DNA from 4 places in the Psychrobacillus sp. FSL K6-1464 genome. Region 4 is predicted to be linked to each of the others. Evidence: riboswitches for the same ligand, from Rfam matches in the RefSeq annotation. Region 4 holds a riboswitch; each other region holds the start of a gene.
What was found. A riboswitch is a leader RNA that binds a small molecule or an ion and turns the genes downstream of it on or off. The one in region 4 is predicted to bind S-adenosylmethionine.

Region 1 (8,101 bases), 2.9 Mb from region 4:
TCCTATCACTTAGCGGGCTAGTTAGAAGTACTGGGTTATATTAAAGTTAAACTCCTGCCGAATAGATTCTTCGGGAGCTTTTGTTTATGGTCATGCTGCTACTAAAGCTTTATTCGTCAAATGGCCACTTCGGCAGCATATTGCTTAGCGTTTTGTCTTCTCGGTAACCGAGGACGTACTCTGCTTGCATAATTGTATGAATCTCTCGCGTTCCTTCATAAATAACTGGAGCCTTAGAATTTCTCAAATATCGAGCTACTGGATATTCATCGGAGTATCCATATGCACCATGTATTTGCACCGCATCATCTGCTGCCTTATTAGCAAAATCGCATGCCTGCCATTTTGCTAGGGATGTTTCTCTTGTGTTGCGCACACCTTTGTTTTTTAGTTCGCCTACACGGTATACGAGAAGGCGACTCATTTGAAGTCCGGCCTCCATCTTAGCAATCATCTGTTGAACAAGCTGATGTCTGCCAATCTCTTTTCCGAACGTTTGACGTTCTTTGCTATACTTCACACTTGCTTCCAAACAAGCTATTGAAAGTCCAACAGCTCCTGCTGCTACTGTGAATCGACCATTATCTAGGGCTGACATGGCAATCTTAAATCCTTCTCCCTCTTTCCCAAGAAGATTTTCTTTTGGCACCCGCATATTATCAAAAAATAGCTCTCCTGTATTTCCTGACTTAATGCCATATTTACCTTTAATCGCTTTAGATGAAAATCCGTCCAGTGTACGCTCCACGATAAACGCACTAATACCATGATGCTTTTTAGATTTATCGGTATAAGCAAAAACAATAAAATGATCAGCCACATCACAAAGGGAGATCCATGTCTTTTGGCCATTTAATATATAGTCGTCACCATCAAGTACTGCTACTGTAGACATCGAAGCTACATCTGAACCTGCACCTGGTTCTGTTAAACCAAACGCTCCAATTTTTTCACCATTTGCTTGTGGCAACAAATATTTTATCTTCTGCTCTTCTGTTGCCCATTGCATTAAGGTCATGGAATTTAAACCGGTATGAACTGAAACTGCCGTCCGAAAAGCCGTATCTCCGCGCTCCAATTCCTCACAAACAATAGCAAGAGAATTATAATCCATTCCACTGCCACCATATTTTTCAGGTATACAAACACCCATCAATCCAAGGTCTGCGAGTCTTTTCCAAATGGCAGGATCAAATGCACCGTCTAATTCCCATTTTGCCATATGAGGAATTATTTCATGATCTACAAACTGCCGAACTGTTTTGCGCAACAGTAGTTGTTCCTCTGAGAAGTCAAAGTTCATCTTTACTCACCTCTAGTACTAGATTCTTTTATTTCTACGCCTCTTGCTGCCATCTCTCTTATATATAATTCGCCAGGAACGATTAATTCAGGTGGATATACTCCCCGATTTTTGATGACGTTGTTACCAATCATTTGCGCAACAATGGAAATCGTATTTGCTGTAGCTCTAGCCATTGCTGTTTCACCTGATAGGGAGTCTTTTTTGGTCGCCAGTTCGTAAGTGAAGCTTGTAGGCATCCCATCTTTTAAACCTTCTACAATTACCCGCAGCAATACTGCATCCTCTTTATCCCCGAGTAATAACTGAGGTGTTAGGACTTCCTTTAATACATCTCGAGCCTTTACCATATTGCCATTCACATTAACAACTGTATTTTTGTTTGTTAGCCCTAAGTCTACGAGCAGTTTGAATTTTTCTGCATGTCCTTTATATCGAATCGTTTTGTATTCAAGTGTATCCACATTCGGAAAAGATTTAGGTAGAGTTGAAGTCCCACCTGCTGTATGAAATGCCTCCAGTTCACGATATCCTTCAAAAGTAATCGGTTCTACTTCTGAAAGTGAAGGAATTTCCTGAAGTTTCCCTTCTCTCACGACATGTGAAGCATCTGTGTAATGATCGAAGACCCCTTCCAATGAAAAAACAATATTGTAACCAAAAATCCCCTCTGGTTCAACTGGTATTCCACCGACATATAAACGAATAGCATTCACTTCATCAAGTTTGGAAGCTCCGTATCCAGCCAATATATTAATCATTCCAGGAGCAACACCTAAATCCGGAATTAGAGTAATCCCCTTAGCTTTAGCTTTTTCATGAAGCATTAATACGTGATCCGTTGCTCCTCCAATATGTCCTCCCAGATCAATAGAATGGATTCCCTCTTCTACAGCAAGCCGCGCTATTTTTTCGTTAAATGTATAAAATAATGCATTAATAATTACATCCGCTTCTCTCATGATCTTGCGTATGCTATCATCCTCGTTAGCATCTAGTCTCAAAACTTCAATCTTGGAGTTTTGCAATCTTTCCTTAAACATCTTCGCTTGACCTACATCTAGATCACATAAAAGAACCTTATCCACGTTTGGGCTTAACACTAAATCACGAGCTGCTTCTTTCCCCATTAACCCTGCACCTAATACAGCAACTATCATATAATTTCCCCCCTATTATTCTGTGTCTATTTGTGCGCGTTGTAATTTCCCACTGTAGTCTATATATATACTCTTCCATTCTGTATACACATCTAATGCTGCTACTCCTGAATCGCGATGTCCGTTTCCAGTCCCTTTTGTTCCTCCAAAAGGCAGGTGAATTTCTGCGCCCGTTGTACCTGCGTTAATATATACAATTCCAGTATCTAAATCACGCTGTGCACGGAATACTTTGTTGACATCATTCGAATAAATTGAGCTGGATAATCCAAATTTCACTCCATTATTTACTTCAATCGCTTCTTCTAGAGAACCTACTTCTATCAAGGAAACAACCGGACCAAAAATCTCCTCCTGCGCTATTCGCATATTTGGCTTCACGTTTGTAAATAACGTAGGGGCATAATAATTTCCTTTTGCCAACATACCCTCACTTAATATTTCCCCTCCAGTTAGGAGAGTTGCCCCTTCATCTTGTCCAATTTTTATATAGGAATGGATTTTTTCCAGAGCATTTTTATTAATAACTGGACCAATTTTCACCGTTTCATCTAGTCCATCGCCAATCGTTAGTTTTTCCATTTGTTCTAGGAGCATTTTTTCTAAGTCTTCTTTTACATCTTTATGCACAATAACTCGGCTACATGCTGTACATCTTTGTCCCGCTGTTCCAAAGGCACTCCATAAAATACCTTCCACTGCTAATGGTAGGTCTGCATCCTCCATGACGATTACTGCATTCTTTCCACCCATTTCAAGAGAAACTTTCTTTAAGTGACGACCACCAAGCTCGGCTACCTTACTCCCTGTTTCTGTAGAACCAGTAAACGAGATAACCTTTACATCTGGATGTTCGATCATAGCTGTCCCAACTTGAGAACCTGACCCAAAAACGACATTAGCCACTCCAGGTGGAAGTCCGGCTTCCTCAAAGATTTTAGCCATTTCATATGCCATCATCGGAGTTTCCGTTGCCGGTTTCCAAATAAATGCATTTCCTGCCACTATAGCGGGAAAGGATTTCCACGTAGCAATTGCCACCGGAAAATTCCATGGTGTAATGAGCCCCACTACTCCAATAGGTGAACGGACACTCATCGCAAACTTGTCTGCCAATTCCGATGGGGTTGTTTCTCCAAATAATCGGCGCCCTTCTCCTGCCATGTAAAACGCCATATCAATGCCTTCCTGAACTTCTCCGCGTCCCTCTTCAATTACTTTTCCCATTTCTTTTGTTAACACTTGAGCAAGGTGCTCTTTCTTTTCTTTCATTATCCTACCAATTTCATATAAATAATCTGCACGTTTAGGTGCAGGAACAAGTGCCCATTTTTTTTGTGCTTTTACTGCTGCTTCTACCGCAAGATTTACATCTTCTTCCGTAGATAGCCTCACCTCTGATAGCTGTTCACCATTTGCAGGATTTACCACTGGTGTATAATCTGCACCCTCGGAGTCTTGCCAATTGCCATTAATAAAGTTAGTTAATTTCATTTTATTCCCTCTTTTCACTTTTAAATGTAAACGCTTCCATTATTCATATATTCTATAAAATTTCATAAATCCCTTTAAAAATCTTTGGATATTTAGAATGAAACTTTTTCACCCTGCTTTCGTATAAATGGTAGAGAAAAATTTAAGGAGGAATTTGTTCATGAATAATCATGAAATTGACTACAAATTATACGGTGATGATATGCAATTTGTTGAAATCGAATTAGATCCCAAGGAAACAGTTGTTGCCGAAGCAGGAAGTTTAATGATGATGGAAGACGGTATTTCAATGGAAACTATTTTCGGCGATGGCTCATCGGGTTCTGCTGGTAGCGGCGGTGGTCTTATGGGCAAATTAATGGGTGCAGGTAAGCGTATGCTTACAGGAGAGAGTTTATTCATGACAACTTTCACTAATACAGGTAGTGGAAAAAGACATGTCTACTTTGCATCACCTTACCCAGGTAAAATTATTCCATTGGATTTAAGCCAATACCGTGGCAAAATTATTTGTCAAAAGGATGCTTTCTTAGCAGCAGCAAAAGGGGTTACGATTGGCATCGAATTTCAGCGTAAGTTAGGAGCAGGCTTTTTTGGTGGTGAAGGTTTCATCATGCAAAAACTAGAAGGTGATGGCCTCGCTTTCGTTCATGCTGGTGGGGCAATTCATAGAAAGTCTCTTCAACAAGGAGAAGTTTTACGCGTAGATACTGGGTGTCTCGTAGCAATGACTGCGGACGTTGACTACAATATTGAAATGGTCAAAGGAGTTAAAACAGCCTTATTTGGTGGAGAGGGATTATTCTTCGCTACTCTTCGTGGTCCAGGTACCGTATGGATCCAATCACTTCCGTTTAGTAGATTGGCTAGTAAAGTATTTGCAGCAGCTCCCCAAACACCTGGTGGTGGTTCAAAAGGTGAAGGTAGTATAACTGGTGGATTATTTGACCTGCTAGGTGGGAAATAAATCAGAATCCTTGAGAATGGCTTGCTTTTTAACTGGTCATACGCCAGTAGAACGCTATTTGATTGGTTCGGTATCTGAAGCAATCGTGCGTTCAGCTAAATGTGATGTATTAGTCATTCGTACACCTGGTTCAACAATATAAAAAAAGCGTCCAGACTTTCAAAAGTCTGGACGTTTTTTTTATAGGATTAACTTATTCACCTTTTAGGGAACCGACATTGGAGGATTACTTAAAAAAGTAGAGAAGCTACGTGACTGTATCTCGTAGCTTCTCCTGATTCATTTACCCTATTACAGAAAGCTTCATCTGATGTGTAAGTGCAATGTCCATGTACCTTACTTTACCTAGATACTTTGTGTATTTGTTTGAACTAATACTTTTCTATCTTGAGCTTCATGTATTTTAACCATTACAAAACGTGCAATAGGTTGAATAACCAAGCTTTCTAAGAATAGAGCTATTAAAAAGTTACGTGGCCAAATTTGGATAAAGTTAGTAAATATATTAGTTGTAAATCCATTCCCCATGATATCTCCAACAATAGTCATTGTAAATGACATACCTAAAACTGTGAACAGTGTACGGAACATAATACGAGCAGCAAAACCGTCTGTTGGTGAAATAAATTTAGATGCTAAAAATTCAGCAAAACGACCGATAGCTAACGGTTCAATAATCATCACAATAACCCAAATAATAGGCAACAGGATTAACATATCCATTGCAACCTCACTGTTAAATCCTCCAGCTGCAAGAATTATGTTGATTGATCCTATAAATAGTACTGATAATGTACAAATGATTGCGCCAAATATTGCGCCTTCTTTACCATTCTTTGGTAGTCTTTTATCTTGATGCATATCTTACTTATCTTCCTTTCAAAAAGCTTATTTAGACCTTGGCAATTAATATGAAGCAAAACAGTCGATTTTTATAATAGAGGATAACGTTATAGAGAGAAAAACTCTTTGAAGTGTCCATAATTTTTTCATTTAAATCCTATATGCAAACCATGTTAATGGGGTTTTTCGCTTGGATTAAAGCTAGTCCATAGATTCCTAAGTGCATTATTAAAAGCTGTTTCATTAAACAGCCGACAATTCCTACAATATTATAGAGTTACTGATCCTTTTTATATATTGGATTTCCTTTTCAGAAATTCTTTAATAAAGTTGGTAATAGTTTTGAAATTTTTATTAAGGGATTAGTTGATTGCTGAGTTAAACACAGCATCATTGCTCCTTCAATTGAAGCAGTCAATAATAATGAAATGGCAGTAGCCTTTTCAACCGAAAAACCATCGGCTAATAGTTTAATGTAATAAATTTGCTCTATATTTTCATACAAATCACTACAAGCGGTTCGGACAGGCTCACTCATTGTCGCCATCTCACTAACGATACTGCTAAATGTATAGCCAGTGATGGTCCCATCCTTTTCAAAACTACGAATTAATTTATCAATCATGGAAACTATGGCATCTTCAGTCGAAGGATGCTTACTGAAAATCACTTTAATATCTGTTGTAATATCTTCTTTTAAAGCATGTAAACAAGTTATTAAGAGTTCGTCTTTGCCATTTGGAAAGTGGTGGTAAAGGGCCCCTTTTGTAACGTTACATGCTTTTAGTATTTCTGTTAGTCCTACAGTTTTATAGCCTTTTTGTTGAAACAGTGTTGTAGCAGTTTCAATTATGAGTGATTTAGTATCCATATCTGAATTTCCTCCTAACATACCGACGGGTCTGTTTGTTAGTATAACAAATTTTTAACAACATTCTAGTATTTTGTTTATTTAAATAAATAGCAAAGCACCCAATACACCCTCGATTGTTTATCTCCCTTTCCTAAACCTTCATATAATATTACGAGGAGCATTATGCCTTATGTTCCTACAATACAAGATGGGAGGTGGATACGATGGAGTCTTCTACAGGATTATGGGTTGGTTTGTTAGGTATCGTTTTAGGGGTGCTAGGTTTCTTTTATGCTCCGCTTTGGCTAGGTGCTGGAGCAGTTCTTTTGGGGCTAGTAGCTTTAGCTTATTCTCACAAGTTAATAGTAGGTTGGATATCATTAATACTCGGAGTAATTGTTTTAATATGGACATTTTTGTTATGATGTTGAACAAAATGCATCTTGTTAAAAACACATCTACGTGTTAAGCTTATTTAAATTCAAAATTGTGATAATTTAATATATTTTTCTTATCCAGAGAGACGGAGGGATTGGCCCGTAGATGTCTCAGCAACCAGCCACGTTTAGGTATGGTGCTAATTCCAAATAGACGTTTGACGTCTTGAAGATAAGAAGACAAACTTCAATATTACTTGAGGGTTCTCTTCTTATTAGAGAATCCTCTTTTTTTTATTTTAATTGTAAAGGATGAGCATCTAATGTCAAAGAACAGTATCGATACACAGTTAGTTCAATTGGGCAACCATAGTGATGAGAAAACTGGTGCGGTAAATCCCCCTATTTATCTTTCAACAGCTTACAAACATAATGGGATCGGGCAGTCAACAGGATATGACTACACAAGAACTAAAAACCCAACTCGCGCTATTTTAGAAGATGGAATTGCAAAGTTAGAAGATGGAGATGCTGGCTTTGCCTGTAGTTCTGGCATGGCCGCTATACAATTGGTTTTGTCCCTTTTTCGCTCAGGGGATGAATTAATTGCGCCTGATGATTTATATGGTGGAACCTACCGGTTATTTAACCAGTATGCAGATTCTTATAATATTCGTACCACTTATGCAAAGTTTGAATCAGCTGAAGAAGTAACAGCATTGATAACCAAAAATACAAAAGCTTTATTTATTGAAACCCCAACAAACCCCTTGATGTTGGAAATTGATATCCAACTATTTGCTGAGGTTGCAAAAGAGCATAATCTACTTTTAATCGTAGACAATACATTCCTTACTCCTTACTTACAGCGACCTATTGAAATGGGTGCTGATATTGTCATTCATAGTGGTACCAAATATATTGGTGGACATAATGACGTTCTTGCGGGACTTGTCGTCTCGAAGGGTGCGGAACTTAGTGAACAGCTGCAAACTAATCATAATGCAGCAGGAGCCGTCCTTTCTCCTTTCGATTCTTGGTTACTCATAAGAGGATTAAAGACGCTTCATCTACGTATGAAGCAACATGATTTAAACGCTAAAA
Region 2 (8,101 bases), 350 kb from region 4:
TGTATTATAATGCTCTAGCTCAATACTTTCATTCGCTGCATCTAAATATACGATTCCCTCAAATACTTCCTTAAATTTCAAAAAGAATTTATCATTCATCCTAGGAATGGAATCTTCTAATGTTAATAAACTATAAAAATCTCTATTATCATAAAAGTGTTTAAAAAAAGCATTGGATGAAGGTAATATAAGATTATAATCAACAACCTTTGTTTCTAGAAATGGCTTATGAAATGCTAATTTTAATTCTCCTAATACTTCTGCTAGCAATTCTTCTGCTAAGTCCTCTTTATCTTTAAAGTGTAAATAAAAGGTGCTTCTATTATAGTCTGCCTTTTCCACTATATCTGTGACCGTAACGTTTTTGTATCCTTTGCTCTTCACTAGCTGGATAAAATGCATCTTCAAGAGATTTTTTGTTCTCCGAATTCTTCTATCCCCCATCGAATAACTTTCCGAATTCATGAGCAATTCCCCCTTGTCTTTTTAAATATAGACAAAATTATACATGAATAATCGTCCTTGAACCAATCTGTTTTAAGTTCGTCCATATTCCTATAGCCATTTAAAAGGAGTATGGGAATGCGAAATCTTCTACTATTTACTTATTTACAGGCACTTTCTTGTATATTTCCTGTAATTATATTTTCAGCCTTAGCTCTTTCTAAGTTTGTCAGTATCCCACTTATCCCTAGATATGATCTGATCCTACTCCTTTGTATAGCGGGGCAAGTATTTATGCTCATTTCCAAATTAGAGACTTGGGATGAATTTAAGGTAATTTGTTTGTTTCATATTATTGGTCTCGGTTTAGAATTATATAAAGTACATATGGGTTCTTGGTCGTACCCGGAGGACGCCTTTAGTAAGGTAGGTGGCGTACCTTTGTATAGCGGATTTATGTATGCGAGTGTTGCGAGCTATATTTGTCAAAGCTGGCGCAGGATGAATCTCCATATGTACAATTGGCCGAAACCCTTTTGGGCGGTAGGAATTAGTGTTCTTATCTACTTCAATTTTTTTACCCACCATTTCACCTATGATATTCGTTGGATTCTTAAATGCTTATTGTTAATTATCTTTTTCCGCACAGTAGTGACTTTTGAGTTAAGAGAAAAAGTGTTTAAAATGCCTATGATTCTTGCATTTTTACTAATTGGCTTTTTTATTTGGATCGCTGAGAATATCGTTACCTTCTTAGGTGCGTGGCAGTATCCTAACCAAGCGGAGACCTGGTCGCTCGTGCATATCGGCAAAATTAGCTCGTGGTTTTTACTTGTGATTATAAGCGTTATTATCGTTGCACAACTGAAGCGAGTGAAGAGCCGTTCCTTATAAATGTGTGAGGATTGATCGATTATCGGTCGCTATCGATCGATGTTCTTACTCGGTGGATCGATTATGGAGCATCATCGATTGATTTTAGCGGATCATCGATCGATTCGACAGATATTAAGTGTTTTTTGACCGATTATCCATTTTCTATATATAAAAACCACTGCCAAGTCAGTTGGCAGTGGTTAATCTTTAATCTACTACAAAATATCTTGCATCCGGATGAGCAAATACGATGGCAGAAACAGATGCTTCCGGTTCCATCATAAACTCTTCTGTAAGCTCTACTCCAATTACTTCAGGTTTTATCAAACCAAATAGCTTTGCTTGATCATCCAGATTTGGGCAGGCTGGATAGCCAAAGGAGAAGCGTTGTCCTTGGTACTTAGCGGCAAAACGGTCGCGCATGGTGAAGTCTGTTGCATCTGGGAATCCCCATTGGTCTCGGATTTCTTGGTGAATGCGTTCGGCAAATCCTTCTGCAAGTTCTAAGGCTGTTGCTTGTAATGCATGGCTTTCTAAAAATTTGCCTTGGTTTTTCAGTTTAGCGGCTTCCCCACGAACTCCATGCCCTGCCGTTACTAACATTAGTGCTACATAATCCATTTCTCCACTGTCTACAGATTTTAAATAATCTGCTAAACACAGGAATGGCACGACGGATTGACGTGGGAATGTAAAGCGCTCGATTTCTGTTTTACCATTGGTCGGGTCATAAATAATGACATCATTGCCATCCGCCTGAGCAGGGAAAAATTGATATACCCCTTGTGGCTTCAATATATCAGATTGCAAATATCCCGTGACTAATTCATGTAATTCCGTTGCACGCTCGTCACTCTCTGCTAATAGTTTTTCACTATACCCTTTTAATCCTAAATGATGGCCTATTAATGTGCGCATATTTACATATGGGTGCAAATGCGCAACTGAATAATCCTTTAATACATGTTTACGAACATCCTTTGGAATGTATACCTGAACATCCTCACTTACTGTCTTAACTGGTTTTTCTAAAACAGCTACCGCTTGTTTGGCCGAGCGATTAGCTTCCGCAATTTTTCGTTTTTCCTGTTGAACACTAAGTTCGACTAATAGAGTCTCTTTATCTTCTTTATTTTGTAATCGATTGGCTAGGTCCAGACCCTGCATGGCATCTTTTGCATATAGAACAGGACCATCATATTGAGCGGAAATTTTTGTCTCAGTAAAACGACGTGAAAGTGCTGCTCCACCTACTAATATTGGCACATCAATACCTGCTTCTTTAAAGTCTTGAGCAGTGATGACCATTTGCTGCGCAGATTTTACAAGTAGCCCTGAAAGTCCGATCATATCAGGCTTTTCTTTCCGGATTACCTCTATTAAAGTGGCTGGAGTTACTTTAATCCCAACATCGATTACTTTATATCCGTTATTACTCAATATAATATCAACTAAGTTTTTACCTATATCATGTACATCGCCTTTTACAGTCGCAAGGACGATCTTCCCTTTACCAGAGTCATCCTCTTTTTTCTCCATGAACTGCTCCAAATATGCAACAGAAGCCTTCATCACTCCCGCACTTTGAAGAACCTCTGCAACTATTAACTGATTGTCATTAAACAGTCGCCCTACCTCAGCCATGCCCTTCATTAATGGACCATTAATAACATCTAGTGGTGCATCATACATTTGAAGTGCTGCTTCTAAATCCGGGATAAGTCCTTCCTTCGTACCTTCAATAACATAATAGGCAAGACGTTCTGGTACAGTTTTGGGTATATCATCTTCGGTCTTTTCTTTCTTTTTATCTCGGTAAAAATCAGTGAAATCAGCAAGTGTTTTGTCAGTCGTCGTAAACAAAAGCTCGTTGGCCATGTCGATTTCTTGTTTAGGAATAGACGCATATCTCTCCAGTTTCTCGGTATTTACAATCGCGTAGTCCAAACCAGCCTGCGTGCAATGATATAAATAGACTGCATTCAATACTTCGCGACCAACTGGCGGAAGACCAAAGGATACATTACTTACTCCTAAAATAGTTAGTGCTCTTGGCAGTTTTTCTTTAATGAGGCGAATCCCTTCAATCGTTTCTACTGCTGATCCAATGTATTGTTGATCACCTGTTCCGACTGGGAATACGAGTGGATCAAAGATAATATCCTCTGGCGCAAGCCCCCATTTATTAACTAATAAATCATAAGAACGTTCTGCGATTTCTAACTTTCGCTGTCTTGTAACCGCCATTCCTATCTCATCAATTGTGCCAACTACAACTGCCGCACCGTATTTCTTCACTAAAGGCATTACTGCTTCAAACCGCTCTTCTCCATCTTCTAAATTAATAGAGTTGATAATTGTTTTTCCTTGGGAATATTTCAGTGCAACTTCAATTACCTTTTCATCAGTCGAATCAATAACAAGTGGCACTTTAACCTTTTTCACTACCTCTTTCATAAAGTTAGTCATGTCCTCTAGTTCATCGCGGTCCGGATTTGCTAGGCAAATATCGATAACATGAGCTCCACCTTTTACCTGTGCCCGAGCAATTTCAGAGGCTTCCTCAAATTTTTCATCTACGATTAAACGTTTAAATTTTCGAGAGCCAATTACATTTGTTCGTTCCCCTATAAAGAGTGGCCGCATCGTTTCGTCGTATTGAAGAGGCTCAATCCCTGATACTACATGCCCATGACCTGCTTCTACGGGTTTACGTGGTGAAAGATCCTTTACCGCTTCTCGTACTGCTCGAATATGAGCTGGAGTAGTTCCACAGCATCCACCAACAACATTCAACCACCCTTTTTCCGCAAAGCCTCTCAGTTTTTTAGAAAGTGATTCAGGAGATTCGTGATAATGCCCTTCCTCATCTGGTAAGCCAGCATTAGGATAGCAGCTAACATATCCATCTGATAGCTCAGATAACGAACGGATATGATCGGTCATAAATTCTGGTCCGGTAGCACAATTCAATCCAACAGAAAGTGGCTTTATATGTTCGATGGAAATATAGAATGCCTCAATACTCTGCCCTGCAAGTGTCGTTCCCATCGGTTCAATCGTTCCAGAAATCATAATAGGTAGTTCTATCTTTAGCTCAGTAAAAACCTGTTGGATACCAATTGTCGCAGCCTTCACATTCAGCATATCCTGGCTCGTTTCTAGTAAAATAACGTCTACTCCACCTTCTACTAAAGCTTTTGCCTGTACATAAAAGTCGTTTGTAAGTTCGTCAAACGTAATACCACCAGTAACCGATAGTGTTTTAGTCGTTGGCCCTATTGCCCCAGCTACAAATCGTGGCCAGTCAGATGTAGAAAATTCATCTGCACATGTTTTAGCAAGCTGGGCTGCTCGAAAGTTTATATCATGTGCCTGAGCACCAAGATCATATTCATTTAACACTACTGGGGTTCCACCAAATGTATTCGTACAAATAATATCAGCCCCAGCAGCTAAATATTCACGATGAACATGTTCAATAACATCTGGTTTGACGATATTTAAATACTCATTACAACCGTCGAATTCTTCCCCTCCGAAGTCTTCAGGGCTAAGATCTGCATTTTGTATCATCGTTCCCATTGCACCATCAATAATTAGTATTCTTTGTTGGAGCTGCTGCTCAATTAGATGTTTGGACATAGCTGAATCCTCTCTCTTTCTCCCGGTCAGCCTCTTGAATATAATGAATTAATTCTAGAGACATATCGTAACGGAAAAATGGTGTAATAATATAAATTCCGTTAAATAGTTCCGCTGCTGTATCGATTAATTCCTTCGATATTTGAATACCTTCTGCAGTAGCTCGCTCTCTATCCTCTCCACATAAACGCATACGCTCTAGCACCTCTTCAGACAATTTTATGCCTGGGACTTCATTATGAAGGAATTCAGAATTTCGACTATTGGTTAGTGGCATAATTCCGATGAAAATAGGGGTTGATAAATGCTTTGTCGCTTCGTAAATCTCATGGATTTTTTCTTTCGAATAGACAGGCTGTGTGATGAAATAATCCGCCCCACACTCAATTTTCTTCTCTAGTCGCTTCACTGCACGGTCCAGCACACGAACATTCGGATTAAAAGCAGCTGCTACAGAGAAGTTAGCCTTTTTCCGTAGCGACTTTCCTGAGAAAGAAATACCTTCGTTTAATTGTTTGATCAGTTGAATCAGTTCTAAGCTTGATACATCATAAACACTTGTCGCCCCAGGGAAATCCCCAATTTTAGTTGGGTCTCCAGTAACTGCAAGAATGTCATGGATTCCAAGCGCATCCAATCCCATCAAATGAGATTGAAGACCAATTAAATTACGGTCACGGCACGTAATATGAGCAAGTGGTCTAATATTTTTTTGGTGTTTTAACATCGAACCCATCGCCATATTACTAACTCGTGGAGAAGCCAATGAATTATCCGCCATTGTCACCGCGTCAATTCCAGTTGCATATAGCTTTTCTGCACCTTCCATGAATGTAGTCGTATCGAGATGACGGGGAGTGTCTAATTCAACAATTATGGTCCGTTCTGTTTTCGCTTTTTCATGTAGAGCTTGGGTATTAGTTGGCTTAGCATCTTGAATAATAATAGGCTTTCTAGTCTCTACTACTTTATTTGTAATAGGGGTTAAATGCCCAATATGTCTTTTCACTGCTTCAATATGCTTTGGTGTCGTTCCACAGCAACCACCTATTAAGCGCACTCCTGCATCTCTCAAATATAATGCAGCTTTACCAAAGTACTCAGCATCGGATTCGTAAACTATACGTCCTTCATCTATATCCAGTAAGCTCGCATTTGGATAAGCAGATAAGAATGCCTTTTCTGGCAGCTTTACTCCTTCAAATGCTTGAATTGTATGATGTGGACCTAGTCGACAGTTGACTCCCACAATGTTGGCTCCAATTGTTTCAAGCTCATGCAACGCATCATTTAGAGGTAAGCCATTTTGCAAAATACCCGGATCATGCATAGACACTTGAGCTATTATCGGAATATCCGTTAGTGTACGAAGATAAGTCACAGTAGTCTTTAGCTCTTCGAAATCATAATAGGTTTCAAGTAATAGACCATCTGGATCTCCCGCTAACAATTGGATTGCTTGTTGGTCGAGTGAATGAATAATTTCTTGGAGTGTAGCATCACTTTTTCGGATTCCTCGAATCCCCCCAATAGTCCCGAGGACGAATTGGTTTCCAGATGCGGCAGCTCTTTTCGCAATTTGAATGGCAGCTTCATTTATTTCTTTCACTTGATTTTCTAGTCCATAGCGAGCAAGCTTAATAGCATTTGCTCCGTATGTATTCGTTTGAATAATATCTGCTCCGGCCGCAATATAATCCTGATGGATTTTCTCTATAATTTCCGGTTTTTGAATATTTAACTCTTCATTACAATAGTCAATTCCATAAGAGTACAGTAGTGTCCCCATTGCCCCGTCTGCTGTCAGCATAGACGTCTGTAACTTCTCCAATAAACTCATCGTGCATTCATCCTCCCATATAAAAAAGCCTTCTATGAAAAGAAGGCTTTACTAGTATGCAAGATACCACCTTCTCATCTTTCAAACTTTTGCAAAGTCTGCTGGATTTAGCACCTGACCAAATGAATGGCTGGTTGCTGAAGCGTCGTAGGGCCAGTCCCTCGGCTTCTCTTGATAAGAATTTCACTATTCAGTTTTCTAATTAGACATATCGTACCTTTATTCAACTAAAGCGTCAAGGTATATTTTGAACTTTCTATATACTCCGCTTTTGAAGTTGGATCGTCCTCATCGATCGATTTATCGTGATGATTGATCGATTATGGACGACGATGGAGCGATTTTTTGTGGTGGTCGATCGATTTTCGATGTGTATCGATCGATTATTCCTCTCGATCGATCGATTCTCCAATAATACGCTTCACCACTTCCATTTATACTCTATTTTACTCTGGGATGTTCCAGTTCGAATTAAATCCATAGATTGGAGAAGTCTAGATGCTACATGATGAGAATTTATATGAAGGAATTTTCGACACTGCCGATTATTAATCGTATCCCCGATCAAAACAAACCACTCTCGAATGGCTTTCTCATGAACAAGCCTATCTACATGACCACAACGTATACAGTTCCAGCCATTCTTCCTTTTTACCATCCCAAACATTTCACATTTTTCACAGCACACTCCAGTTTGTAAATCATTTGGGTTAATACCCCAGCGATTACACATCGGGTATGGGAAGTACGTTTTGTGACTCTTTAAAATTTCTGTACTCAATTTATGCAGCTCTTTTCTAGATATATACCTTCTTTCTCGAGGAATATTTCTTAGATAGATAGGAATTGTTTGATGGAGAATAGCGTTGTATTTTGTGGGGGGTTCAATAACTCGAACTTTGGAATTTGTTAATACAATTACTCCAAAAACAGGAATCGTCACACCATGTTGTTTTAACCATTCGTCGAGTAAAAAAATATTTCTTTCAATCTGAACCTCTGGACTTTCAAATACATCCACTTTACCTTCTTCATTTTCTCTTTCTAATTGAGAGGGGTTTTGCTTAAAGCTCAACTTCCCACCTATATTCTTACTCTCCAAAACCACCGCAAAATACTGCGTGAAAAAGACTGTATCAATCTGGAACTTTCCATATGATTCTAAACTCACATCGTGCAATACCACATATTCAAAAGGAAATGAATACTTACTAAACACTCCGTCTACTCTAACTTCTCCATGAATACCAGCCAATGCCATATGCATTTTGGAATGAATCAATTCCTTCATTTCAT
Region 3 (8,101 bases), 290 kb from region 4:
AAAAGCTTTAATAAGTTCAATACCTTGAAAATCCACTGAACCTTTGTCACCATATAATTCGGAAATAACGTTATTTGCAACTGTATGGATGTGTAAGCTACAACCTGCATTTGTTTCGCGATATATTGCACAGTGTAATAATGTTTCGGCTGATGGAGTTAAATGTGTATTTTCGACTGGGTTTCCATCTGCATCAACAAGTAAAAAATCCTCTGCTGTTCTCTTTTTTTTATCTTTTCCGCTTGCTGTCACTAAGAACTCCATAGGATTATCATGTACTTTAATAGCAAGATTACCGCTCGTCCCCATAAACCAATCCCGTACGGCTAATTCATCTTTTATGTCTGCAAGTTCTTCCCATTTATCTTGTAAAGTCATACTTCCACACCTAACTTTGCGTCAATAATTTTTATCACATCGTGGAAGTTCTCAAAAGGTTCATAGGGAATATTCAATTCATCGCATTTTTCGATTAAGAAATCCCTCGCAATAACGACATTACCTAATTTTGCTGCTTCAAGATCAGTGATGGAATCCCCAATCACAACGCTCACAGCATCTTGGTCAAGAAGGGTACGAATAATAGAGGGTTTACAGCAACCACAGCCTTGGCTAGTACATCGATCATCACAGCTATACGGAAACTCAATGTGAATTGTATCCTTGGAAAATTCGGATGTATTACAATAGACTCCTGCAAATGGCCCGAATGGTTCTAGTAGCTTGTGGACAAAAAAGTCTATGCCGCCACTTACGATGTAGAGTGGTATGTTGTGTTTTTTTGCATAGGAGACAAATTCACTAAACCCATCACGGATGACTGCCTGCTTAAGCACAAAAGAGATAATGTCATCTTTTGACTCAACAGGAAGGAGTGTGAACATTTTTGCTACACCATCTTGTATGGAAATTCGTTGTCCTAAAATATCATCTTTAATCGATGTCCATTCTTGTGGAGCAAACTCTTTCATGATTGCCATAATGTTATCCTGATTGGTAATAGTTCCATCGAAGTCACAAAAAACTACAAGATTACTCATATTATCACCTCCATAATTCAAGTGCTGTGTTTAATTCACAATGGGTTTTAGCTGCTTCTTCTAATGGAATACCTTCCAAAACAGCCGATACTGCCTGTCTAAAAGCCAAACCTCCTCCGGTTGCACCGGCCGGATGACCGTGTACTCCACCCCCGGCATTAATGATGCTGTCGATTCCATAGTCATTCATTAACAGTGGTACGAGACCAGGGTGAATGCCTGCAGAAGGCACCGGAAAGCTTTGTTTTACTTCACTAGGCTTTGTTAGTTCTTTCCCTAAAGAAAGAGCTACAGATTTTTCAAGTGCAACACTGCCATAAGGAGAAGGGAATAATGAAAAATCTGCTCCTGCATAGCGGGTAAGTTTACCAAGAACAAGTGCCGTGGAAACTCCATAAAATCCTGAGGACGTGAATGCTCCGCTATAAGCCGGATGAGCCATGAGTGGTAATTGAATCTCTTCGTCCTCTGCTAACTCCTGAAGAACGTCTAAACCGTATGCATGAACATTAAATAAGAGTGCATCTGCTCCAAGTTCCCGTGCTTTTTTGGCCTTGTCCTTTAGTTTGAATGTACGTCCCGACAAATTTACTGCGTATAGAGTACGATGACCAGTTTCTTCATAGACTTGTCTTAATACCTCTCGACCAGTAGTGATACGTGTTTCAAACGAAGTGAGTGGATTGTCAAATAGGATTTCGTCATCTTTTACAAGGTCAACTCCACCAAGTGCTTGTTGCTTAAGTTGTTGCGCTAGGTACTCGATATCTCTTCCAATGACACCTTTGAAGATACTCATGATGAGTGGACGTTCATAAACTCCCAATCTTTCTCGGATACCTTGAATGCCGAAGCGAGGGCCAGGGAAATGGGATAATATATTTGTGTCAAATTCTAAATCCAATAATTTTACTTCTCCATCCAAAGATAGTTTGCCGAAAACGGTAGTTAAAATTGCTGGTATATCTGCTGAAAAATTTGCGGCAGGATAGAATACTTTAATTTCTCCTTTAATTCTTTCCGGATGAATGGGGTGAAGAATATTTTCAAATTCAGTAACCGATCGTACAGTTCCTTTATGTTTTTTTAGCTGTTCCTGTTCTAAAAAAGCTAAATTGGTCCAAGAACCAATAGTCAATCCAAGGGCAATATCATCCGCTTTTTTTTCAAAAGAACCAGACTTTCCGTATAGTTGATAGTGCGCAGTAATTCCACTCATTTTTTCACTCCTAATATTAGAAAAGCGTAAGTGCCTAGGCGCTAGAGCTAGACAGATAATATAAAAAACCTCTTCAAATAAGAAGAGGTTAATAGCTTAACAACTTCTTATCTCTCAGCCATTTGACTGCAAGAATTAGCACCGTGTTCATAATTGAATCGGTTGCCGGGTATCATAGGGCTTGTCCCTCCACCTGCTCTAAATAAGAAAAAATATTCAGTTTGTATTTAATAAATTATATTGATTATTCCATGCATTAAAAATTCTGTCAACAAGAAATTGAAAAATTATCATTATTCAAAATTGTATTGACATAGCTTTTTCTAATATGCTAGGATTCTAAACAAACATCATAGTTGTACCGCACTCTTATCAAGAGCAGGCAGAGGGATAATGGCCCGATGACGCCCAGCAACCGACCGTAATACCGTTGTGAGACGGGGCGCTTTATGCGCCGGAATGTAAAATTCCGTAAGGCACGGTGCTAATTCCATCAGAAAGTTTACTTTCTGAGAGATAAGAGGTTCAGAATCTCTTATTCTAAGCCTCTTTCTTTTGGAAAGAGGTTTTTTATTTTGTAAATGAGAGGACGATCATAATGGCGGTAGTAGCAATGAAAGAATATGAATCATTAACTAAAGAAACGGTAATTTCACTGGCGATAGAGTTATCATTATTTTCTAGCGAAGCTCCATTAGTTTGCGAAGAGATTGGTGATGGAAATCTAAATTATGTATTCCGTGTAACAGATGGATCCGGTGAGAAAGGCATTATTATTAAACAGGCCTTACCCTATGCAAAGGTCATCGGGGAGAGTTGGCCACTTACTTTGAAAAGGGCAAAGATCGAAGCTAGTGCATTACAAAAACATGGAGAATACGCAGTTGGATTAGTCCCAAAAGTTTATGCAACTGATGAAAGCTTAGCAATCACAATCATGGAAGATCTGTCTCATCTTGAAATAGTTCGTGAGGGCTTGATAAAAGGAAAGTCCTATCCTAAATTATCAACCGATATTGGCGAATATCTAGCCTTAACACTTTTCAATACTTCTGACTTTGCACTCCACCCCTTTGAAAAAAAGTCACTTGTTGTAGAATTTTCTAACCCCGAGCTATGTAAGATCACAGAAGACTTAATCTTTACAGATCCTTTTTTTGATCATGAAACAAATGACTTTGAGCCAGCATTACAAGCAGAAGTGGAAGCTATTTGGAATAACAACTTGTTGAAATTGGAAGTAGCCAAGCTAAAAAGAAGTTTTTTGACGGAAGCCGAAGCTTTGTTACATGGGGATCTTCATACCGGAAGTATATTTGCGAGTGAAGCGGAAACGAAAGTAATTGACCCGGAATTTGCATTTTACGGCCCAATTGGATTTGATATTGGCTTATTTTTGGGGAACTTAATAGTTCAATCCTTTACGCGTCAAGATGACCAACGGGATGCTATACATACCCATATACAGAATACATGGAACACATTTTGCGCTAAATTTTCAGAGTGTTGGAAAAAAGGGGAGTCCGATTTATATAAAAGTATAGAAGGCTATGAGGCATTTGTGCTAGAAAAAATATTCCATGATTCCGTAGGGTTTGCAGGCTGTGAGCTAATTCGTAGAACGATTGGACTAGCACATGTGAAAGACTTAGATAGTATTGAAAACCATGAGCAACGAATTTTAACCAAAAAACAAACGCTTAAAGCTGGAGAAAGGCTAATAGTGAGTCGTCATGAAATAAACTCAATAGATGCTGTAATTGAGCTGTTAGGAGAAATTCAATAATGAATGTTCCATTATCGATTAAGTGGGAAGGTAAGCAGTTAATAATTTTAGATCAACAGAAACTTCCCCATGAAATTATCTATATAACACTAGAAAATATGAAAGAAGTTCACGATGCAATTATTACTCTGAAAGTTCGTGGAGCTCCAGCCATTGGAATTACGGCAGCGTATGGATTAGCTATTGAGGCGCAGAGTTATCAAACAAATTCAATGATAGATTTTCTAGAATACTTAAAAAGAGATGCAGCATACTTGGGTGAATCTCGACCTACTGCTGTCAACTTGGTTTGGGCACTTGACCGTTTGTTGAAAGCAGCGAGTCCAATAGATAGTGTTTCGGATGCAAAGCAGATTCTAATTGAAGAAGCAAAAATAATTCACAAGGAAGATGAGGAGTCCTGTCAAAGTATCGGCGAGTTTGCACTCTCTCTACTTGAAGATAAAACGAAGGTAATGACGATTTGTAATGCTGGTTCTATAGCCACCGCTAAGTATGGTACTGCTTTAGCTCCTTTTCATCTAGGGAAGGAACGTGGAAAAGAATTTGAAGTGTTTGCATGTGAAACTCGACCTGTCTTTCAGGGCGCCCGTTTAACAGCATGGGAACTGCAACAATCAGGTGTCGATGTGACGCTCATAACAGATAGTATGGCTGCACATACGATAGGCGCAAAGGGAATAGAAGCAATTATCGTTGGAGCAGATCGGATAGCAAAAAATGGAGACACAGCAAACAAAATAGGAACCCTAAACTTAGCAATTCTTGCATCTGTATTTGGAATTCCATTTTATGTGGCTGCACCGTCCTCTACATTCGATTTGTCCATAAATAATGGAGAAGAAATTCCAATAGAGGAAAGGAAAGTAGAGGAAATTATTAATATTAACGGCAAAGCTATTACCCCATCAAACACAAAAGTATTTAACCCTGCTTTTGATGTGACACCAGCTAAATATATCACTGCCATAATTACAGAAATAGGTATTATTTATCCAAACTATCTTGAAAATATTTCAACTCAAATAGTCGATTCAATTGAAAAGGAGAAGGATTATGAAAACAAATAAGTACTGGTTAATATTTACGGTTTTAGTAATAGCGGTTTTACTCGCTGCATGTCAGCCAAAAGCTGAAGGAGAAACAACTAAGTCATCTAGCTCTAACGGTGATGCCAAGGCTAAAGAAAATCCGTTAGCCGGCAAGAAAATTGCATTAGTTATGCAACAAAATTTAGGGACATTTTCAGCTCAATATATTGAAGGGGTAAAGGAGCAAGTAGAGAATTTTGGAGGAACAGTAACGGTGTTTACTTCTGAAGGAGATTTATCTAAAATGGCGTCCAATTTGGATGCCGCTGTGAATCAAGGAGTTGACGGTATTTTAATAGATCATGGCACAAAAGAATCACTGAACCAAGGAGTTGAGAATGCGGTTGCAAAGGGAATTCCGGTTGTCGCATTTGATGCGGGAGTAGAAGTTGAGGGAGTAACCTCTTTAGAACAAGGCGATGAAAAAATGGCTCAAATGACACTAGAAAAACTAGCGGAAGATTCAAATGGGAAAGCCAATATCGTGAAAATATGGGTAGCGGGTTTTGCTCCAATGGAAAGACGACAAGTAGCATATGAGAATTTTCTAGGAGAGAATCCAGGGATAAAAGAAATTGCCACATTCGGTGCAGCAACGCAAAATACAGCTTTAGATACCCAGTCACAAATGGAAGCGGTATTAAAGCAGTATCCCAACAAAGGTGAAATCACCGCTGTTTGGGCTGCTTGGGACGAGTTTGCCAAAGGTGCAGTTCGGGCGATAGAGCAAGCGGGACGTACAGATATTAAGGTATATAGTATCGATATGAGTGATGAAGATTTACAGATGATTCAAAATGAGAATAGTCCCTGGGTTGCCTCGGCAGCAGTGGATCCTAAGGATATCGGCCGTATTCAAGTTCGTTATTTATATCAAAAAATAAGCGGAGGCAATGTAGAAGAAAAAGTAGTATTAGAACCAGTTTTTGTAGAAGCATCTAAATTGCCGAAAGAAACAGTAACAACTAATGAACTCAGTGATCATATTGAAGGTTGGGGAGCAAGTGATCAAGGTTACACAGATGAATTAAAAGGATTAGAGGAAAACAGATAACTTAAAAGAATTTAAGCTGTCCTGTTTAATGGGACAGCTTTTTTCAGAAAGGAGCAATCGATGCTGAATCCTTTTCTTTCCATGAAAGCTATAGATAAATCATTTGGAAATGTAAATGCTCTGAAAAATGCTGAATTTGAACTTAAAAAAGGCGAGGTTCACGCTTTACTTGGGGTAAATGGCGCAGGGAAAAGCACGCTTATGAAAGTACTCTCTGGTGTGTATGAGCAAGATGTGGGAGAAATTTTGTTAGAAGGAGAAAGAATACGTATACGTTCGCCTAAAGTCGCAAAGGATTTTGGAATTTATTGTGTATATCAAGAGGTAGATACTGCCATCGTTGCGGAACTCTCGGTTGCAGAGAATATATTGCTGGATAAGATTGTTGCTGGTTCTAATATGTTCATCTCCAAAAAGAAACTGAATAGGGAAGCACGGAATGCCCTGAAGCAGTTACAGGTAGTCAATATTTCAGTAGAAATACCTGCATTTATGCTCTCTCTAGCAGAAAAACAGTTGGTATTGATAGCGCGAGCACTTGTAAGTTCTGCAAAGGTTATTATCTTCGATGAACCGACGGCACCTCTATCCCTAAATGAATCTACCAAGTTATTTTCAGTCATTAAAAAGCTAAAAGCGACAGGAGTAGGGTGCATATTCATATCACATCGACTACCTGAAGTATTTGAGATTTGCGATCGGATGACCGTTATGGCAGAAGGTACGTTAGTTGGGACCTATAATACTTCTGAGACTAACCAAGAAGAGATTGTTGAAGCTATGCTAGGAACTTCTTATAGCAAAGATTTTCCTGCTCGTAAACATGTATTAGGAAATACATTACTTCGTGTTAAAAATATATCAAGAGGAGAAAAGGTAAGGGATATTTCTTTTCAAGTGTCTGAAGGAGAAATTGTTGGGATTGTCGGTCTTGTAGGGGCAGGAAAAACAGAGTTAGCTAAAACGTTATTCGGATATTCTCCATATACAGAAGGAAGTATAGAAATCCTAGGAAACACCTTAAAAATAAAGCATCCCAAAGACGCGATAAAAGCCGGTCTAGTTCTTATTCCAGAAGAAAGACGAAAAGAAGGGCTATTTGTTCAAGAATCATTACGAACCAATGCGTCTTTTCCTAATTTACAAAATTTTTCTCGTCTCTTATTTATGGATAAAAAGAAAGAAAAGTCCTTTGCAAAAGAGATTATTAAACGATTACAAATTAAAACAAGTAGTACTGAGACACCACTTGTGTATTTGAGCGGAGGAAATCAGCAAAAGGTTGCTATCGGCAAATGGACTTCGCTTGATTCCTCTCTTTATTTGTTCGACGAGCCAACAAAAGGCGTCGATATTGGTGCAAAAACTGATATTTATAGAATGATTCGTGAGTTTGCTGAAAAAGGGAAGGGTTGTCTTTACTTTTCAAGTGAAATTCATGAAGTTCTAGGGATTTCTGATCGCATTTTAGTTATGTATGATGGTCATATCGTGAAGGAACTATCACGGAAAGAAGCGACCCAGGAAAGGATTTTGCTTTATGCAAGCGGCGGTAAAGAGGAATAAGTTGCAAGAACGAGGTACAAATTTTTTGTTCAAGTTTGGAGCTATTGCGTTACTTATTTGTATTATTATTTATTTTAGTTCAATAAGCGATGCCTTTTTTACATATGCAAATTTCACAGATATTCTGCGATCTATTTCAATCGTTACCCTATTAGCATTGGGAGTTACCTTCACACTTGTAGTAGGAGGTTTTGATTTAAGTGTAGGTTCAACTATGTCGCTATCTACAGTTGTGACAGCCTCTCTGATGGTTTGGTACGAGATGCCTCTATGGCTTGTATTGATTGTACCTATTGTAGTTGGAGTATTAGTGGGTTTGTTGAATAGTTTCCTTATTGTAATTAT
Region 4 (8,101 bases):
CCGGTTTGAAGGTAATTGGTTTAGAAAGAGGAAGAAAACGCGGTACAGAAGACTTTCAGCAAATACATGACGAATATAGATATGCCGTTCGTTACGAGCTAATGCAGGACGTAGCAAAAGAGACCATTACTATTCGCAATAACCGTAAGATGCCAGCGTTGCCGATGAGGCAGATGAGCTCATTCCTACTCGGTGATGGGTTAGGTGGTTCGGGAACACATTGGAATGGTCATACATGGAGGTTCTATCCATATGATTTTCAAATTAAAACAATGACAGATGAAAAATATGGTCCAAACAAATTGTCTAGTGATTATTTGCTTCAAGATTGGGGCGTTACTTATGATGAAATGGAACCTTATTTTTATAAATATGATCAGACCGCTGGAATCTCAGGAGAAGATAAAAATCCTTTTTGGGGGAAGAGAGCGCAGGATTTCCCTACCCCTCCTATGAAAAGAACGCCTATTTTGAAAAAGTTTGAAGGGGCAACCCAATCACTAGGGTATTCTCCGTTTATGCTCCCATCAGCTAATTTATCAGAAGCTTACACAAACCCCGATGGAGAAGTCATAAATGCTTGTCAATACTGTGGTTTTTGTGAACGATTTGGCTGTGAATATGGAGCAAAAACATCGCCGGAAATAACCGTTATTCCGACCGCAATCAAAACCGGTAATTTTGAGACAAAATTTCATGCAAATGTTGTAGAGGTCATAAAAAGCGGAAATAAGGTTACCGGTGTAAGGTATTTGGACACGGAGTCTGGAGAAGAGTTTATCCAAGAAGCTGAAGTAGTTGTTCTAGCAAGTTACGTTATGAATAACGCTAAGTTGCTCATGGTATCTAATATTGGTCAACAATATGACCCGGAAACTGGTAAGGGAACGCTTGGTAAAAATTATTGTTATCAAATATTACCCGGTGCAAATGGATACTTTGAAGAACAAATGAACACCTTTATGGGGGCTGGTGCCCTTGGAATGACAATTGATGACTTTAACGCAGATAATTTTGATCATAGCGACTTAGATTTTATACATGGTGGTAGTATTTCCATAACGCAAACTGGATATAGACCTATTGAAACAAATCCAATACAACAAGGGACACCAACTTGGGGAGCAGAGTTCAAGAAAAATTCTATCTACAATTACACACGGTCTTTATCCATCGGAACTCAGGGTGCATCGATGCCCCATAAGGAGAACTATCTATCCCTAGACACTAAATATAAGGATGTCTATGGTCTTCCACTCTTACAAATGACCTATAATTTTACAGATCAGGATAGAGCATTGCATAAGTTTATTACAGAAAAAACTGTAAATATCATGAAGGAAATGGGAGCAAAAACGGTAGAAGGAAAAGCACCTATAACTGATTATGATATTGTAGGTTATCAGACGACTCATAATACGGGTGGGACTATTATGGGAGCAAGTCCAGAAAATAGTGTAGTAAATCCATTTTTACAACATTGGGATGCAGAAAACTTGTTTGTAGTAGGAGCTGGGAACTTTCCGCATAATGGGGGTTACAATCCTACAGGAACAGTTGCAGCTCTGGCTTATAGAAGTGCAGAAGGAATTATTAAATATAGTAAATCGGGTGGCTCGCTCGTATAGTATGTAATATCAGACCCCATTCATATAAAGAAACCAACTATTTTTTCTGGGATAGTTGGTTTTTTGATGTGTAATTAAGTCCAAAAACACAAAATGATTTAATACAAAAAGAAGGATTTATGTTATTATTAAAATAATAACCAGGTACTAATAACAGGTATAATATACTAAGATAATAATTTGGAGGTATTTATGAGAGACTTAATTCAACTAAAAGACAAAAATATTGTTGTTATGGGCGTGGCCAATGAACGTAGTATTGCATGGGGAGTGGCGAAGTCATTATTTGAAGTGGGTGCAAATGTTATATTTACTTACCGTAAAGAACGTTCCCTTGGAAAAATTGAAAAGTTACTGAAGGATAATAATTTAGAGGCAAAACTAGTAGTAGAGTGTGATGTAAATAGCGATGATAGTATTAAATCTGCGTTCGGGCAAATTGGATCAGAGGTTGGAGTGATCCATGGTGTAGTACATTCTGTTGCATTTGCGCACGCAGAAGATTTAAAAGGGGACTTTTTACAAACTTCAAGAGAAGGCTATGCTTTCGCACAAGATACAAGTGCGTATTCACTTATTGCTGCAGCGAGAGAAGCAACACCCTTTATGACTGAAGGTGGATCTATCGTAACTATGACATATTTAGGGGCAGAACGAGTACTAGAGGGATACAATGTAATGGGAATCGCAAAAGCATCTCTGGAAGCATCTGTTAAGTACTTGGCATTAGACCTAGGGAAAAACAATGTGCGTATAAATGCTGTTTCAGCAGGAGCGATTAGAACATTAGCGGCAAAAGGGATATCTTCTTTTAATACAATTTTGCACCAAATTGAAGAGAAGGCTCCTTTAAAACGGAATGTCACTCAGCAAGAGGTAGGAGATATGACGGTGGCATTATTAAGTAACTTATCCAGCGGTGTAACAGGCGAAGTCATCTTCGTAGATTCTGGCTACAATATTATGGGCTAATTTGACATTCATAAAAGCGGTGAAAGATGACCTGGTCATTTTTCACCGCTTTTTAATAAGTTCCTATAAATGTACTGTGAACACTGGTTTTATCGAAATTTTAACATAGCAAAACGTTTGTATGAAGTCCTTTATGAACTGGGCCCGATTTTTCTTGTTGTCCTAAATATAAAATGTGTAATCTTCAGGTAACACTCGTTTTAAGAATTTCTTCGTGCGTTCTTCTTTAGGGCTCACGAAAATATCATGAGGAGAACCTTCTTCCACTACTACTCCGCCGTCCATAAAAATAACCCGGTTAGCTACATCCTTTGCGAAGGACATTTCATGGGTCACCACTAACATGGTCGTTCCTTCTTTCGCAATATTTTTCATGACTGTCAGTACTTCGCCAACCAATTCTGGATCTAATGCAGAAGTAGGTTCGTCAAAGAGAATAATATCGGGGTTTAAGGCTACGGCTCGTGCAATTCCAACGCGCTGCTGTTGCCCGCCAGAAAGTTGACTCGGATAGGAATCATATTTGTCTGATAAACCTACTTTGTCTAAAGCTTTTTTCCCAATACCAATTGCATCGGCTTTAGGTACTCTTCGACCGACGATGAGTCCTTCTGTTACGTTTTCTAATGCTGTTTTATTGTTAAATAAATTATAATTCTGAAAAACGAAGGCTGTTTTTTGTCTGATTGTATGTATATCTCTTTTTGAGGCACCGTGCAAGTTGACCTTTAAATCGCCAAAAACAGCCTGACCGCTGTCTGCTTTTTCCAAGAAGTTAATACAGCGTAATAACGTCGTTTTTCCAGAGCCACTAGGACCAAGAATGACTACTACATCTCCTTTATCAATGGATAGGTCGACTCCTTTTAATACCTCATTGTTTCCAAATGATTTATGGATATCATTAATTTTTAACATTCACTCATCCTCCTTATGCACTCGCGTATTTGTATCTGCGTAGTCGTCTTTCATATATTTTGAACCCGTATTCTACAAGGCTGCACAAAATAATATATACAAGGAAAATATCTATATAAGCTTCCACATAGTTATAACCTACGTTTGCCGCTACTTTTGCCTTTAATGTAATTTCCTGTAAGGACATTGCATAGCCAAGTGATGTAGCTTTTATCAAATTCACGGTAGCAGTACAAATATTAGGTAGAGCTACGACTAGCGCTTGAGGAATTACGATACGGCGGTAGGCATGGAAATTTGAAAGGCCAACTGATTGGGCCGCTTCTAGTTGTCCTTTGTTGACCGTACTTAAAGCAGATCTAAATACTTCTATCAATATAGCAGTAGTGCTGAAAGAGAATACGATAAACGCGTACCAAATAGGGTTGATATTGTAGACATTTATATTGATATTATACTTTTCGAAAAATAGGGAAAGTATTAAGGGTACACTTGCATAAACGATGAAAATTTGAATAATGATCGGTGTTCCTCTAACGAAGGAAACATATATTCTGGAGAACCAGTTCAATACAGGTACTTGGTTGATACGTGTTAATGCCAATAAAAAACCTAAAGGTAATGCGATAAGCAAAGCAACAATTGTTACGAGAAGTGTTATTGGGACACCGGATAATGCGATGAAAAATGTATCAATTAAAAACGTATAATTTAAACCTTCCGACATTATTTACACTCCTTAGTTCGTATTAATTGTTTGCTTTCCCTTACTAAAAACCTTTTCAAGCTTTCCAAAAAATTTCTCGATTAGTATAGAGATGACCCAATACACAATAGCAAGAGCGATGAAAATTTCTAATGCATGGGTATTGTAGTTCGCTGCTATGATTAGGTTTGCTTTCCCAACTATATCGATTAGCCCGATGGTATATGCAAGAGACCCTTCTTGAAGTAATGCGATAAGTCCATTTCCAAAGTTAGGAAGTGCGACAACCAATGCTTGCGGAAAAATAATTCGTCTATACGCTTGAAATGGACTTAACCCAACGCTAACGGCGGCTTCAAATTGTCCTTTTTCAATAGATTCGAAGGCAGATCTAATAACTTCCGACATAATCGCAGCGAATTGAAGGGTAAAGGTAATAACTACAAATACTGCTGTATTTAAATCATGTAAATATAACCCGAAGTTGTCTGCTAAGGTAGGAACGCCATAATATACTAAAAATAGTAAGACGATAGATGGAGTGCATCTTAAAATCGTCGTATAAAAATGCGCTGTTTTTTGAGCAATTTTATTCTTTCCAAGTTTCATCACAGCAAGGATTAACCCGAGAAAAGTCCCGAAAATAATGGATAATCCAGCAACCATAAAAGTTACTTTTAAGAACGGAAGCAATGTAGGAAGTGAGCTCCATATGTACGATACATCAAAATATTTTTCCATATTGTGCAATATTCCTCCCTTTTAAATTTGAAAGGCTGCCCAGTATCCAACGCTAGGCAGCCTTGATGGAAATACAAAGTTTATCTTTCTACTTTATCTAACACCTCAAAAAGGTCTCGACCGTAGAACTCTTTACTAAGTTCATTTGTTTTCTTTTCTTCTTGCAACTGTTTAATAGCTTTGTCATACGCATTTGCAAAGTCTTGTTCTTTTTTATTGAATAAAGGCCATGTTTTAATCACTGCAAATTCATTGTAAACAACTTCATCTTTTAGATTATAGTAAGGGCCGCTTTCATCTAATACTTGTTTTTGGAATGGTCCTTCGATTATTACTCCGCCGTCCACGCGACCCTCATTGACCCATTGGACTACATCCACTGTGAAAGCATCTCCGGCATCTAGTTTGACTGGATTATCTGGGTTGGTCTTGTTATATTCGTCAATTACTGTATATTGCGCATTGTTTGCTGCAATAGGAGCTAAAGAGTAGCCAGCAGATGCAAAATCCTCTAATGATTTAATATGCTCATTTTCTTTTTTCAATACGAGACCGGCACTGCTAAGACCTAGGAAATCTTTAGGGAAAATAAACTTCTCGGTGCGTTCCTCTGTCCAAAATGCATTTTTTACACCTACTTGAAACTTACCTTGTTCCACTCCGATTAATAGATCATCGCTTGTCGTTCCTATATATTCAAATTCGTATTCAGGAAGTAGTTCATCTACTAATTTCATAACTTCTACATCGTATCCCGTAGCATTTCCTTTATCATCTAACCAAGAGATAGGCTTAGATGCCATGTCATAGGCAACTTTTACTTTTCGAACATCTCCATCTTCTGAAGTTGTTGAAGCCTTTCCAGAACTACATGCAGCTAAAATTGTCACGGAGGCTAACCCTAATGCAGCCACTTTAAAGTACTTATTCATATTTAATCTCCTCGTTTCACTAATTTTTTATTGTTATCTTCCTCTAACGCAGTTAGTGCAAGTTTTTTTATCGTCATATCATCCATAGGGGGATTATGGAGTCCTGCTCGAACATCGCGGTAATAACGTTGCAAGGGGTTTGTTCTTTGTAAGCTTTTGGCACCAACTAATCGCATCGCTTTGTCGACAATAGTGATTGCTGAATTAGTAACGATATGCTTTGCCACGCTTACTTCGTTGGTTAGAAGTTCTTTTGTAGATTCATTGTCATAAGAGGACGCAACTCCGTAAATGACGAGTCTAGCCTTCGTAAGCTCTAAATCTATTTCACCTAGTAGCTGCTGCACGTTTGGTAGCTGTGCAATAGAGCCATTCAAGCTATTGGGTGAATGGGTATTAGCAAAGTGGACTGCATAGTCTCTTGCAGCCTGGGCAATTCCAAGATAAGTTGCAGGTATATGAAGCAGCCAACCATTGATCTTCCCGCCACTAGCGAATTCAGGAAGCTCTACTAAATTGGATTTATGAACGGTTACATTGCTTAGTACTAAATCATTGCTGCTAGTTCCGCGCATGGAAACTACATCCCACGTTTCCTCAATGGAAAGCCCCTCCGTATCACGAGGTATAAGGAAAAAACCAATTCTTTCTTCTTCCTTAATCCAAGCAGATGTTAAAAAGTAGGATAGTACGGGGGAAGCGGTTGTGAATATTTTACGTCCGTTTAGTACCCAAGAATCTCCCTTTTTAATAGCGGTAGTACCAGGTCTGCCACCTCGTGTTGGACTACCTGTTTGTGCTTCACTGACGGAACGATTTATGAGTGCACCATTTAATACTTCTGTAGCGAAAAAGTCTAATCTTTCCTGTGTCCATAATTTTTTTTCGTATAGTTCGCCTACTACGCCTAAACTCCACCCTACCGATAAGGCAGTATTTGCATCAAAGCTAGCAAGAATTTCCTGTGAAAGAACCATATCGTAGACAGAAAAACCTTTGCCCCCATACGATTCCGGTAGAGTTAGACTTGCATAACCTAGTTTCAATAAATCCTCCACATTTTCTTTTGGGAAAATAGAATTCTCGTCAATATCTGCTGATTTGCTTTTAAATTTGTCTTCTAATTCTTCCAAACGATTAATCCATTGCTGCTGTTTTTCTGTTTTGATGTATAAATTTATCACAGTTGCTATCTCCTTTAATTTAAATTATTCCGATCAGTTAAGTGGGTATTAAGAGGAAATAAAAAACCCATCTCAAAATGAGAAGAGTAAGTGGTTAAATAAATACTTATCTCTCAATTTCTTGCTGGAAGTAGCACCATACCATAGCTTTGGCGGTTGCTGAAGCATCATCGGACCAGTCCCTTCGCTTCTCTTAATAAGTAGTATGTAGTTGTTTAAATAATCTTACTACTTCATCTAGGTGAAGTCAATAGTAATTCATATTGCTTTAATAGGATTTAAATATGTAATTGAATTTATAGGTTTTTTAGAAAGTCATCCTGGGTATTAACAATAGGGAAGAGATAATTAGAGGAGGAATTTGTTTGGATAAGAAAGTAGCTGGAAATAGTAAAAATGAACAATTAGAAGAATTTCGAGTGGACGATCAAGGACAAGCAATGACTACAAATCAAGGACTTAAAGTTTCGGAGGATGAGTTTTCCCTTAAAGCAGGAGAACGAGGCCCTACTTTAATGGAAGACTTCCATTTTCGTGAAAAAATGACTCATTTTGATCATGAACGTATACCAGAAAGAGTAGTACATGCTAGAGGTTATGCGGCTCATGGGGAGTTTGAGGTATATGAATCTGCAAGTGAATTTACAAAAGCGAAGTTCTTGCAAACACCGGGTAAAAAGACTCCTGTATTCGTGAGGTTCTCCACTGTGGCAGGATCACGTGGTTCTGGAGAGTTAGCACGCGATGCTCGTGGCTTTGCAACGAAATTTTATACGGAAGAAGGAAATTATGATTTAGTAGCAAATAATATTCCTGTCTTTTTCATACAAGATGCTATTAAATTTCCAGACCTAGTACATGCTTTAAAACCAGAGCCCCATAATGAAATTCCACAAGCGGCTAGTGCTCATGATACGTTTTGGGATTTTGTTGCCAACAATCAGGAGTCAGCACATATGGTCATGTGGACAATGTCTGATCGTGCCATTCCTCGTAGTTTCCGAATGATGGAAGGGTTCG

Region 1: linked by a shared signal. The riboswitch ahead of MKX39_RS02530 (methionine biosynthesis PLP-dependent protein) and the one ahead of MKX39_RS17335 (acyl-CoA dehydrogenase family protein) in region 4 are both predicted to bind S-adenosylmethionine.
Region 2: linked by a shared signal. The riboswitch ahead of MKX39_RS15600 (bifunctional homocysteine S-methyltransferase/methylenetetrahydrofolate reductase) and the one ahead of MKX39_RS17335 (acyl-CoA dehydrogenase family protein) in region 4 are both predicted to bind S-adenosylmethionine.
Region 3: linked by a shared signal. The riboswitch ahead of mtnK (S-methyl-5-thioribose kinase) and the one ahead of MKX39_RS17335 (acyl-CoA dehydrogenase family protein) in region 4 are both predicted to bind S-adenosylmethionine.

What each region holds. Positions count from the first base shown of each region.
Region 1 covers NZ_JBBOOP010000001.1:512,156-520,256, reverse strand. Annotated here, with positions in the region: gene MKX39_RS02570 (acyl-CoA dehydrogenase family protein) at 110-1,303, opposite strand; gene MKX39_RS02565 (saccharopine dehydrogenase family protein) at 1,306-2,463, opposite strand; gene MKX39_RS02560 (aldehyde dehydrogenase family protein) at 2,479-3,957, opposite strand; gene MKX39_RS02555 (TIGR00266 family protein) at 4,118-4,924, shown strand; partial or broken gene MKX39_RS02550 (universal stress protein) at 4,956-5,066, shown strand; gene MKX39_RS02545 (DUF2798 domain-containing protein) at 5,270-5,785, opposite strand; gene MKX39_RS02540 (TetR/AcrR family transcriptional regulator) at 6,078-6,638, opposite strand; gene MKX39_RS02535 (hypothetical protein) at 6,845-7,045, shown strand; SAM riboswitch class I at 7,129-7,236, shown strand; gene MKX39_RS02530 (methionine biosynthesis PLP-dependent protein) at 7,321-8,101, shown strand, end outside.
Region 2 covers NZ_JBBOOP010000001.1:3,068,351-3,076,451, forward strand. Annotated here, with positions in the region: gene MKX39_RS15585 (TetR/AcrR family transcriptional regulator) at 1-465, opposite strand, end outside; gene MKX39_RS15590 (DUF817 domain-containing protein) at 583-1,338, shown strand; gene metH (methionine synthase) at 1,528-4,965, opposite strand; gene MKX39_RS15600 (bifunctional homocysteine S-methyltransferase/methylenetetrahydrofolate reductase) at 4,946-6,805, opposite strand; SAM riboswitch class I at 6,877-6,986, opposite strand; gene MKX39_RS15605 (nuclease-related domain-containing protein) at 7,227-8,101, opposite strand, start outside.
Region 3 covers NZ_JBBOOP010000001.1:3,712,138-3,720,238, reverse strand. Annotated here, with positions in the region: gene MKX39_RS19205 (methylthioribulose 1-phosphate dehydratase) at 1-378, opposite strand, end outside; gene MKX39_RS19200 (2-hydroxy-3-keto-5-methylthiopentenyl-1-phosphate phosphatase) at 375-1,040, opposite strand; gene mtnW (2,3-diketo-5-methylthiopentyl-1-phosphate enolase) at 1,045-2,259, opposite strand; SAM riboswitch class I at 2,364-2,468, opposite strand; SAM riboswitch class I at 2,626-2,782, shown strand; gene mtnK (S-methyl-5-thioribose kinase) at 2,858-4,045, shown strand; gene mtnA (S-methyl-5-thioribose-1-phosphate isomerase) at 4,045-5,115, shown strand; gene MKX39_RS19180 (sugar ABC transporter substrate-binding protein) at 5,102-6,190, shown strand; gene MKX39_RS19175 (sugar ABC transporter ATP-binding protein) at 6,251-7,756, shown strand; gene MKX39_RS19170 (ABC transporter permease) at 7,731-8,101, shown strand, end outside.
Region 4 covers NZ_JBBOOP010000001.1:3,417,301-3,425,401, reverse strand. Annotated here, with positions in the region: gene MKX39_RS17365 (GMC family oxidoreductase) at 1-1,628, shown strand, start outside; gene fabI (enoyl-ACP reductase FabI) at 1,821-2,600, shown strand; gene MKX39_RS17355 (amino acid ABC transporter ATP-binding protein) at 2,763-3,518, opposite strand; gene MKX39_RS17350 (amino acid ABC transporter permease) at 3,532-4,245, opposite strand; gene MKX39_RS17345 (amino acid ABC transporter permease) at 4,258-4,965, opposite strand; gene MKX39_RS17340 (transporter substrate-binding domain-containing protein) at 5,046-5,897, opposite strand; gene MKX39_RS17335 (acyl-CoA dehydrogenase family protein) at 5,900-7,081, opposite strand; SAM riboswitch class I at 7,185-7,284, opposite strand; gene MKX39_RS17330 (catalase) at 7,447-8,101, shown strand, end outside.